3 regions of the Citrobacter sp. KH_055_1 genome follow, and region 3 is predicted to be linked to each of the others. Evidence: riboswitches for the same ligand, from Rfam matches in the RefSeq annotation. Region 3 holds a riboswitch; each other region holds the start of a gene.
What was found. A riboswitch is a leader RNA that binds a small molecule or an ion and turns the genes downstream of it on or off. The one in region 3 is predicted to bind thiamine pyrophosphate.
Positions count from the first base shown of each region.

Region 1: it holds a riboswitch for thiamine pyrophosphate, as region 3 does, so the genes downstream of both, thiM (hydroxyethylthiazole kinase) here and thiC (phosphomethylpyrimidine synthase ThiC) in region 3, are expected to answer to the same signal.
Region 2: it holds a riboswitch for thiamine pyrophosphate, as region 3 does, so the genes downstream of both, thiB (thiamine ABC transporter substrate binding subunit) here and thiC (phosphomethylpyrimidine synthase ThiC) in region 3, are expected to answer to the same signal.

Region 1 is NZ_CM174473.1:1,722,261-1,725,537, forward strand. Features, by position in the region: gene AC3ITF_RS07965 (RcnB family protein) at 1-198, opposite strand, end outside; partial or broken gene AC3ITF_RS07970 (hypothetical protein) at 664-834, opposite strand; gene AC3ITF_RS07975 (hypothetical protein) at 843-1,052, opposite strand; TPP riboswitch at 1,864-1,960, shown strand; gene thiM (hydroxyethylthiazole kinase) at 1,993-2,781, shown strand; gene thiD (bifunctional hydroxymethylpyrimidine kinase/phosphomethylpyrimidine kinase) at 2,778-3,277, shown strand, end outside.
Region 2 is NZ_CM174473.1:3,968,645-3,971,921, reverse strand. Features, by position in the region: gene thiP (thiamine/thiamine pyrophosphate ABC transporter permease ThiP) at 1-826, opposite strand, end outside; gene thiB (thiamine ABC transporter substrate binding subunit) at 802-1,785, opposite strand; TPP riboswitch at 1,943-2,120, opposite strand; gene sgrR (HTH-type transcriptional regulator SgrR) at 2,301-3,277, opposite strand, start outside.
Region 3 is NZ_CM174473.1:4,477,318-4,480,594, forward strand. Features, by position in the region: gene hemE (uroporphyrinogen decarboxylase) at 1-412, opposite strand, end outside; gene nudC (NAD(+) diphosphatase) at 462-1,235, opposite strand; gene rsd (sigma D regulator) at 1,332-1,820, shown strand; TPP riboswitch at 1,874-1,996, shown strand; gene thiC (phosphomethylpyrimidine synthase ThiC) at 2,077-3,277, shown strand, end outside.

The DNA.
Region 1 (3,277 bases), 2.0 Mb from region 3:
CTGCTTAATGGTGTATTCTTCGGTGAGGTACAGGGGCGGAACCTTGTCACCGGGTTTGAAATGGGTAAAGTCAGCAATAAAGCCGCTCAGCTCATATTTATCGATGCCTTTAGGGGCTGCGATGGCGGCAGGCGCTGCCCAGACGGTGCTGGTTACGAGCAGCAGTGCACCCAGCAACATTTTATTCTTCATACCCATCCTCTCTACTCATTCGGGTCGTCAACAACGGTCGTGTATCATTCCGGGCTTACAGGATATCTGACAAGCACTATTTTGTGAGAACTCCAGTTATTTCGTAAAAAGTGTAAATGAAGTACGAGCAGGCGGCAACGTTGAACCGCAATTTAGCAATACCGCTGCTGCTCTGCAATTTACATCAGTTTGTTGTGATGCAGTCACAGGACGACATCGCAAGATGTCAGCATCTTTACTATCTTCAATCAATAAAGGCGACCGAAGTCGCCTTATGATTGTTTACCCCTTGGAAAGTTGGGCTTTTACGACTGTATCGGCTTCAACTTTAAGAGAGAGTACATAACCTTGTTTCTTCCATAAACCGTTATTAGGTTTCCATCCTTTAGCAAGGAGATATTCAGCACTGGTAGAAATTGGTTGATTTAGTACGTGATCGGCATCAGCAGTAAATGCGTTAGAGCCTGATTTAGCCTTCGCATTTTGCGCTTTGGTTTTGTGAATATCACAAGTCCCATCACCATCACTAACTTGTGTGCAACCAGAACGCTCTAATTGAGCGCGATAGTGTGCATTAATTGCATGGGCAGGCATAATGGCGAAAGAGCATACAAGAGCAATCAGGGCTAATTTAGTTTTCATGATAAACCTTAGTTATGATGAGAATGTTTTTTCGCGTCCAGTTTACGGCTATTCTCCGTGTAAGTCTGATAACGATCGGCGTTGGCGCGATTATCAGCATGATATTGCTCAAAGCACGCGGTACGATCAATGCCGTTAGCTTCACAATCATCAAGATATTGTTTTTCCAGATTACAACCGGAAAGTGAAAAAGCGCCTGCTACGATAGCTATCATCATTATTTTATTATACTTCATTTCCAAGCCTATAATTAATTATTATTACACTAACCCGCCATTTTTGAAATGACGATGTTATACATCACCTGATAAATACACCTGGAGCTACAAGGCATAAAGAAACGATTGCGGAAACAATCACTCCTTTTGTCATGTTAATGTTAACCTTAAGAGGTATAGACAAAAACCTTTTTATCCATATGAAACATCAATGTGTTTGATTGATATAAAGCCTAACCGCGGTTATCGGTATAAATCAATACAGATTAATCTTTAAATCATAATCTTTTTTAGTGAAGTGAAATAACTATCTGATAGGCCAAGGATTTAGATGACAACAGAGATCACAAAAAAGCATCCGGGGCTATGGCTTTAGGGTGTGTATTTTTTATTTAATGTTTACATGTAGATAAGTTATCTTTGAATAGGTGATTTACCCACCTAAATTAAATAGAAAGCTAACGATTGGCTTGTCCGAAAAGAGGAATGAGTGTCGTTATAAAGGGGGATGGCTTCAAAATGAGTTAACAAATCTTTTCAACCCATTTTTAATTATTTTAAAAATCTATTGGCTGAGTTGTTAAAATGTAATTATGGAAAAATAAAAATTTAAATATTGTCACCTTCATTTTATTAGCTAATTTCGTTATCAGACTTTTATTTATTGCAGCTATATTAATTGTCTCTTCTTCATCGGAGAGAAATTGAGCGCATGAATTGTGAAATTGATTGAAACTCCTTGCACCTGCTCTATACACCCGGTTACACTATCTTGATACATACTTTATGTATAACTTATTGTTTTACAAGTAACAATGACTCGGGGTGCCCTTCCTTGTGAAGGCTGAGAAATACCCGTACCACCTGATCTGGATAATGCCAGCGTAGGGAAGTCTGACACTGCTCGTGTCCCTTCTTTCACGCGGGCAGGAGCTGAACCATGCAGCCTGACCTGCACAGCCGCGCACTCGCGGCCCACGCCTTACAGCAATTTAGAACCCTTTCTCCGCTCACGCATTGTATGACCAATGAGGTCGTGCAGAATTTTACCGCCAATACGCTTCTGGCATTGGGCGCGTCACCTGCGATGGTGATTGAACCCGAAGAAGCCAGCCAGTTTGCGGCTGTTGCCCATGCAGTACTGATTAATGTCGGTACGCTGACCGAGAGCCGCGCCATTGCTATGCGTGCGGCGGTCGAGCAGGCGCAGCGGGCGAATACGCCCTGGACGCTCGATCCCGTTGCCGTTGGGGCACTGGAGTTTCGCCGTCGTTTTTGCCTGGATTTGCTCTCGCTCCAGCCTGCTGCCATTCGCGGTAACGCCTCTGAAATACTCGCGCTAGCGGGAATGCGCGGAGGTGGGCGCGGTGTAGATACCACCGACACAGCAGCCGCTGCGCTGCCGGCGGCACAGGCGCTGGCATGCCGGGTCGCCTCCATCGTAGTGGTAACCGGGGAGGTGGATTACGTTACCGATGGCCAGCGTACCGTGAGTATTCGCGGTGGCGATCCATTGATGACGCGTGTCGTTGGCACCGGATGTGCGCTGTCGGCGGTGGTGGCTGCCAGCTGTGCGTTGCAGGGGGATCGGCTGAGTAACGTCGCGTCTGCCTGTAGCTGGATGAAACAGGCCGGTGAATTCGCCACTGAGCACTCGACAGGGCCAGGAAGCTTTATTCCTGTATTCCTTGATGCTTTATATAACCTGAACGCGCAGGAGCTGGCATGAAACGGATTAACGCATTAACAATTGCCGGAACCGATCCCAGCGGTGGTGCAGGTATTCAGGCGGATTTAAAAACATTCTCTGCGCTCGGGGCCTATGGCTGCTCGGTCATCACGGCTCTGGTGGCGCAAAATACGCGCGGTGTGCAGTCGGTTTATCGGATCGAACCTGATTTTGTTGCCGCGCAACTGGACTCCGTGTTCAGCGATGTACGCATAGATACCACCAAAATCGGTATGCTGGCAGAAACGGATATTGTGGAAGCGGTCGCCGAGCGTTTACGCCGCTTTCAGGTACGAAATGTGGTGCTTGATACAGTGATGTTGGCGAAAAGCGGCGATCCGCTGCTGTCCTCCTCTGCGGTAGAAACACTGCGTACTCGCCTGCTGCCGCAGGTGTCGATCATTACCCCGAATCTGCCGGAGGCCGCCGCATTGCTCGAAACAAGCCATGCCCAAACGGAGCAGGAAATGCTGGCGCAGGGGCGTGCTCTGCGGGC
Region 2 (3,277 bases), 510 kb from region 3:
GTACCAGCGTGGTGCCGGGGGCTATCGCTCGACTCATGCGCTGGCTGAGCAGCACCAGTCCTAAGCAGCAAATCATCTGGATCAGTGCCAGCATGGCGGCGCGGGCGGGATCGTAGTCGAAGCTCAGCGCCTGATAGATAGCCAGCTCGATGGTGGTCGCCTGCGGCCCGCCGCCGAGCGACAGCACGGTAGCAAAACTGGCGAAGCACAGCATAAAGATGAGCGCCGCTACCGGAGGGATCTGGCGGCGTAGCCACGGCCATTCAACGAAGCGGAAGAAATGCCAGCCGCGCATACCTAGCTGCGCGGCGAGCTGCCGCTGTTCGCCGGGAATATTCTCCAGCGACTGCAGCAGTAAACGGCTGGCCATCGGCAGGTTGAAAAAGACGTGTGCCAGCAGAATGCCCTGCAGACCGTACGGTGAAAACGTCCACTCCAGGCCGAGAGCCTGCCAAAGTGAGGCCAGCCAGCCCTGACGACCGTAGACGCTAAGGATGCCAAAGACGGCGACCAGCACCGGCAGGATCAGCGTCATTGCGCACAGGCGCAGCAGCGCTATACGCCCAGGGAAACGGCGACGATAAAGCGCCCGGGCGAGGAAGATTGCCGGGATCACCGACAACGCAGCGGATAAAAATGCCTGCCAGAAGGAAAAACGCACCACGTGCCACAGGTAGCTGTCCTGCCACAGCGTGAGCCAGTCTCCCTGAGGGGCGTTCAGCCACAGCGCCAGAAACGCCGCCAGGGCGACGGCCACTATCAACGTAGCGGCCGAAAGCCCTGGGAGCAGCCAGCCGGGAATTAACGGCTGACGGCGCGTTGCCATGCGTTAATCCATGTCTGACGTTGAGTTGCTACCTGTTGTGGGGTGAATTCCAGCGCGGTGGACGGTTTTTCCAGTTGTGCAATGCCAGGAGGAAGCGTGACCTGGGTTACCGGATACATCCAGTTGCCGGTGGGGATTGCGTTCTGGAACGCCGGAGAAACCATAAATGTCAGGAATTTTTCCGCCAGTTCGGGTTGTTTGCTGGCGGCGGTACGTGCGGCGACCTCCACCTGCAAATAGTGTCCCTCGCTAAAATTGGCGGCGGCGTAGTTATCTTTCTTCTCTTCGATGATGTGATACGCCGGAGAGGTGGTATAGCTCAGCACCAGATCGCTTTCACCTTTCAGGAACAGACCGTAGGCTTCACTCCAGCCCTTGGTGACGGTGACGGTTTTAGCCGCCAGTTTCTGCCAGGCTTCCGGCGCTTTATCGCCGTACACTTTCTGCATCCACAGCAGCAGTCCCAGACCCGGCGTGCTGGTGCGTGGGTCCTGATAAATTACGCGCCATTTCTGGTCGCTTTCGACCAGTTCTTTCAGGCTCTTCGGTGGGTTTTTCAGCTTGTTTTTGTCATACACAAAGGCGAAATAACCGTAATCAAACGGTACAAAGGTGTCGTTTTTCCAGCCGCCAGGGACGTTGATGGCATCGCTCGCCACGCCGCTTTTGGCAAACAGTTTGGTCTGCATTGCCGCGTCGAGCAGGTTGTTATCCAGTCCGAGCACGACGTCGGCTTTACTGTTTTTTCCTTCCATGCGCAGGCGATTAAGCAGCGAGACGCCATCTTCCAGCGCCACCAGCTTTAGTTCGCAGTTGCAGTCGGCTTCAAAGGCTTTTTTGATGGTTGGGCTGGGGCCCCAGTCGGCGGCGAACGAGTCGTAGGTATAGACGGTCAGAACGGGTTTGGCGAAGGCAGGCGCTGCGCACAGCAGTAAAAGCGGAAGACATTTTTTAAACACTTTGCACCTCATAAAGTAAAACTCTAAATAATTCGAGTTGCAGGAAGGCGGCGACGTAGCGCATCCCCGGGAGCGTACAGGTAGTACGTGACTGGGGTGAGCGAGGAAAGCCAACGCATCTACAGCTTGAAGTATGACGAGTTAGGTGGCAAAGGACTTGAGCTACAGCCTCAAATCCCTTCGCCGGCATTATCCGGATCAGGTTCGACGGGTATCTCTCAGCCTCATACACTTCATCCTTCACGCTGCCTCTGCGTTGGCTGCGTTTGCTTGCCGCCTTGATGCATCATGAATGATGTTGTGTATGTTTTTTATTGGCACCCCGTTGAGAACGGCGTTAGTGTAATGATTTTGTTGCTATGCGGCAATCAAGAGCCTTGTCCATTAGGCTATCTTGTTTGCCAGTTTGAACCTGGGCAGTGCTCAAAATCCTCACGTACTACGTGTACGCTCCGGTTTTTCCGCGCTGTCCGTGTTCAAACTGTCTTCACCGATTACTCCTACTGAACAAGGCGTTAAGGATCCGGTGGTGCAAACCATGCTGATTTAAAATCAAACCAGCCAAGCGTATTCATGCGTAATCCGCGCATACTGCGCTGCCCCTGAATGATCAGCCAGTGATGGATCAGCGGTACAATGGCTTTACTGGCAAGCAGTTGCTGACACCATGCTGCGAGGCTCATCTCGCCGGTGCGCCAGCGGGCGGCGTCGCTTTCCCAGTCCAGAGAAAGACAGTTTTGCAGCAGCGGGACTTCGCACAAATGGGCGAACAGCGAGAAGTCCAGCGGTAAGGTAAAGTTGGCGCTGTTGAGCCAGATATCGCTGACGGTCTCGCCTGCGTGCCATTGATCGTAGTCGATCTCCTGAATATTCAGCTGTACCTGATGCTCCGCCAGCAATGTTTTCATGATCTGCGCAATCACCCGATGCTCGATATGATCGCGATAGTAGGTGAGCGTCAGTGTTTCCAGTCCCGCCGGTTTTTCACCGAGTCCTGGCCTGGCATGATGCCAGCGAGGCAGTAATCCGTACGCGGGAAACCAGTGTCGTTGATACTGCTCGTCAGCCTGAAAAATTAAATTCGTCGGCGAGAGTATGCGGCTTACCCATTCGCGCACCTCCTGATTGGCTCCGCGATGGGCGCGGGAATCAAACAGCATGTAATAACACCCTTCCTCCAGCCGGCTTTCGATAGCCTTTTCATCTTCCGTCGGGCCTTTGAGCGTGAGTCCGCCGCCGGGCTCTTCGGCGATGTCCGGTAACACCCACACGTTCACTTCGTCAATCAGCGCCCGGTAACCAAAGTAATCATCAAAAGCGTGAATTTTTAGCTGGTTACTCGTATTGCGGACGACCGCATAGGGACCGGTGCCAATTGGGTGGCTGGAAAAGTTATTCAGCGTTTCCCATTCGCGCGGCAGGATCATGGCGGGGACCTGTCCCAGTAGCCACGGCAACCAGCGATCAGGTTGCGCCAGATGGATATCCAGCG
Region 3 (3,277 bases):
CGCCCTTCAGCTCGCGGCGAATAGTACGTACCGCGTTCATCACGTAGCCCAGTTCCCCTTCCGGGTCCGGGATCGGCAGCTTATCCACATCGGCCTTACAGGTGATGGGAGAGGTAAAGCGTGGGCCTTCGCCAGCTTCAAAGTACAGCCCAAGTCCCATCGCATCCGGGATGGTCAAAATGTCCGAAAAGAGGATCGCCGCATCAAGTTTATACCTGCGCAGCGGTTGTAGCGTCACTTCGCAGGCCAGCTCGGCGTTTTTGCACAGCGCCATGAAATCGCCCGCTTGCGCACGAGTGGCTTTGTACTCCGGCAAATAGCGGCCCGCCTGGCGCATCATCCATACCGGAGTAACATCAACGGGCTGGCGCAGCAGCGCACGCAGGTAACGATCGTTCTTCAGTTCGGTCATTTTTATCTTCCTTTTAGCGTCAGGCCGTCAGTGTATCATTACTCGTTCTTTACTCGTACTCAACCCGACACATCGCCACAGTATCTTCGATCAGTCGACGTGCGACGGTACCCGGCGGGGGAAGTAGCGGTAAGTCATCGTAGCGATACCAGTTCGCTTCCAGCAGTTCTTTCGGGTCGATGACGATCTCCCCGCTATCATATTCCGCCATAAACGCGGTCATCAAAGACTGCGGAAACGGCCAGGGCTGGGAGGTAACGTAGCGCAGGTTTTTCACCTTAATGCCGCTTTCTTCCATCACTTCTCGCGCTACCGCTTGTTCTAACGTCTCCCCCACTTCAACAAAACCGGCCAGCACGGTATGCACGCCGTTGCGGTGGCGAACATGCTGAGCCAGCAGCAGGGAGTCTTCACGACGGATGGCGACAATAATGCAGGGGGCAATTTGCGGATAATAACGTTCACGGCAGTGGCTACACAGCATTGCCCATTCGGTTTTGCTTGGGTGCATCGGATGGCCACAATAACCGCAGAATTTATGCGAACGGAAAAACTCAGCCAACTGTACGCCGCGTCCGACCAGTTGAAACAGTCCCACATCCTGATCGAGGATCTGGCGCACTGAGCCCATATCGTGGCGACGCTGCTGCTGCACCAGCCAGACGGTTTCACCTTCCCACTCGCCTATCGGCAACCCGCGCTGACCCAGCAGATCAAAACCAGCCGCGTCACCATGTGGCAGCTCTCCGTGAGGCAACCACAATTTTTGTTCATGACTGACGATCCACCAGCCGCTGTCTAATTTTTCAATAATACGATCCATATCTCTTGCGCAACCTTTGCTTCACAGGCATGTTGTTTACATTATTTTTACATTTATCGGTGAGCCGTTTTTCAACACCACCTTGCGGAGTCAATCATGCTAAACCAGCTGGAAAGCCTGACGGAACACGTCGGAGGAAGTAATAAACTGGTTGATCGCTGGCTACATGTACGTAAGCACCTGCTCGTGGCTTACTACAATCTGGTTGGCATTAAGCCTGGCAAAGAATCGTACATGCGGCTCAATGAAAAAGCGCTGGATGATTTTTGTCAGAGCCTGGTCGACTACCTCTCCACCGGACACTTCAGTATTTATGAACGTATTCTGCATAAATTGGAAGGGAACGGGCAGCTTTTAAAAGCCACAAAAATTTGGCCTCTTCTGGAAGCCAATACACAACAGATTATGGACGACTATGATTCCAGTCTGGAAAACGCCATTGACCACGATAATTTCCTTGAATTTCAACAGGCATTGTCGGATATCGGCGAGGCGCTGGAGGCCCGGTTTATGCTGGAAGATAAGTTGATTATGCTGGTGCTTGATGCGGTACACGACAGCGCAATGATCAAACGCCCTGCTTGAGATTTGCGCGAGTAACAGGTAGTTTACAACCATTCCTCCTCGCCAGAGGGGGAATTATCTTGTCGGAGTGCTTATTTTCCACATCAGCATGAGTGGAAAAGGCTGAGACCGTTAATTCGGGATCCGCGGAACCTGATCAGGCTAATACCTGCGAAGGGAACAAGAGTAAATCTACAGTTGTATCGCCCATGGGCGATCTTCCCTCTTGCTTCATCCGTCGTCTGACAAGCCATATCCTTACTTTTTGGAATGAGCTATGTCTGCCACTACTAAACCATCCCGCCGCGAACAGCGCGCCCAGGCCCAACACTTTATCGACACCCTGGAAGGGACCGCCTTTCCTAACTCAAAACGCATCTATATTGCTGGTTCACAGCCAGATATCCGTATTCCTATGCGTGAAATCCAGCTCAGCCCGACGCTCATTGGCGGCAGTAAAGATACCCCGCAGTACGAAGAGAACGAAGCCGTGCCGGTATATGACACCTCTGGCCCGTATGGCGATCCTGATGTGGCGATTAACGTCCAGCAGGGTCTGGCAAAACTGCGCCAGCCGTGGATATCCGCACGTAATGACAGCGAAGAGCTGGACGACCGTAGCTCCGCCTACACCAAAGAGCGCCTGGCCGATGATGGCCTGGACGAGCTGCGTTTCAACGGCTTGCTGACGCCTAAGCGCGCCAAAACCGGCCGCTGCGTGACCCAGTTGCACTACGCGCGCCAGGGCATCGTCACTCCGGAGATGGAGTTTATCGCTATCCGCGAAAATATGGGCCGCGAGCGCATTCGCAGTGAAGTGCTGCGCCACCAGCATCCAGGCATGAGCTTTGGCGCCAGCCTGCCGGAAAATATCACGGCGGAATTCGTGCGTGATGAAGTCGCTGCCGGGCGCGCCATCATCCCCGCCAACATCAACCACCCGGAATCAGAGCCGATGATCATCGGACGTAATTTCCTGGTGAAGGTCAATGCCAACATCGGTAACTCAGCGGTCACTTCCTCCATCGAAGAAGAAGTGGAAAAGCTGGTGTGGTCCACGCGCTGGGGGGCGGATACGGTGATGGACCTGTCCACCGGTCGCTATATTCACGAAACCCGCGAATGGATCCTGCGAAACAGCCCGGTGCCGATCGGCACCGTACCGATCTACCAGGCACTGGAGAAGGTCAACGGGATCGCCGAAGATCTCACCTGGGAAGCGTTCCGCGATACGCTGCTGGAGCAGGCCGAACAGGGTGTCGACTATTTCACTATCCACGCGGGTGTGCTGCTGCGCTATGTGCCGATGACCGCTAAACGCCTGACCGGAATTGTCTCGCGCGGCGGTTCCATCATGGCGAAATGGTGCCTCTCCCATCACAAAGAAAACTTCCTGTTCGAGCACTTCCGCGAAATCTGTGAAATCTGTGCCGCCTATGACGTTTCCCTGTCATTGGGCGACGGCCTGCGTCCGGGTT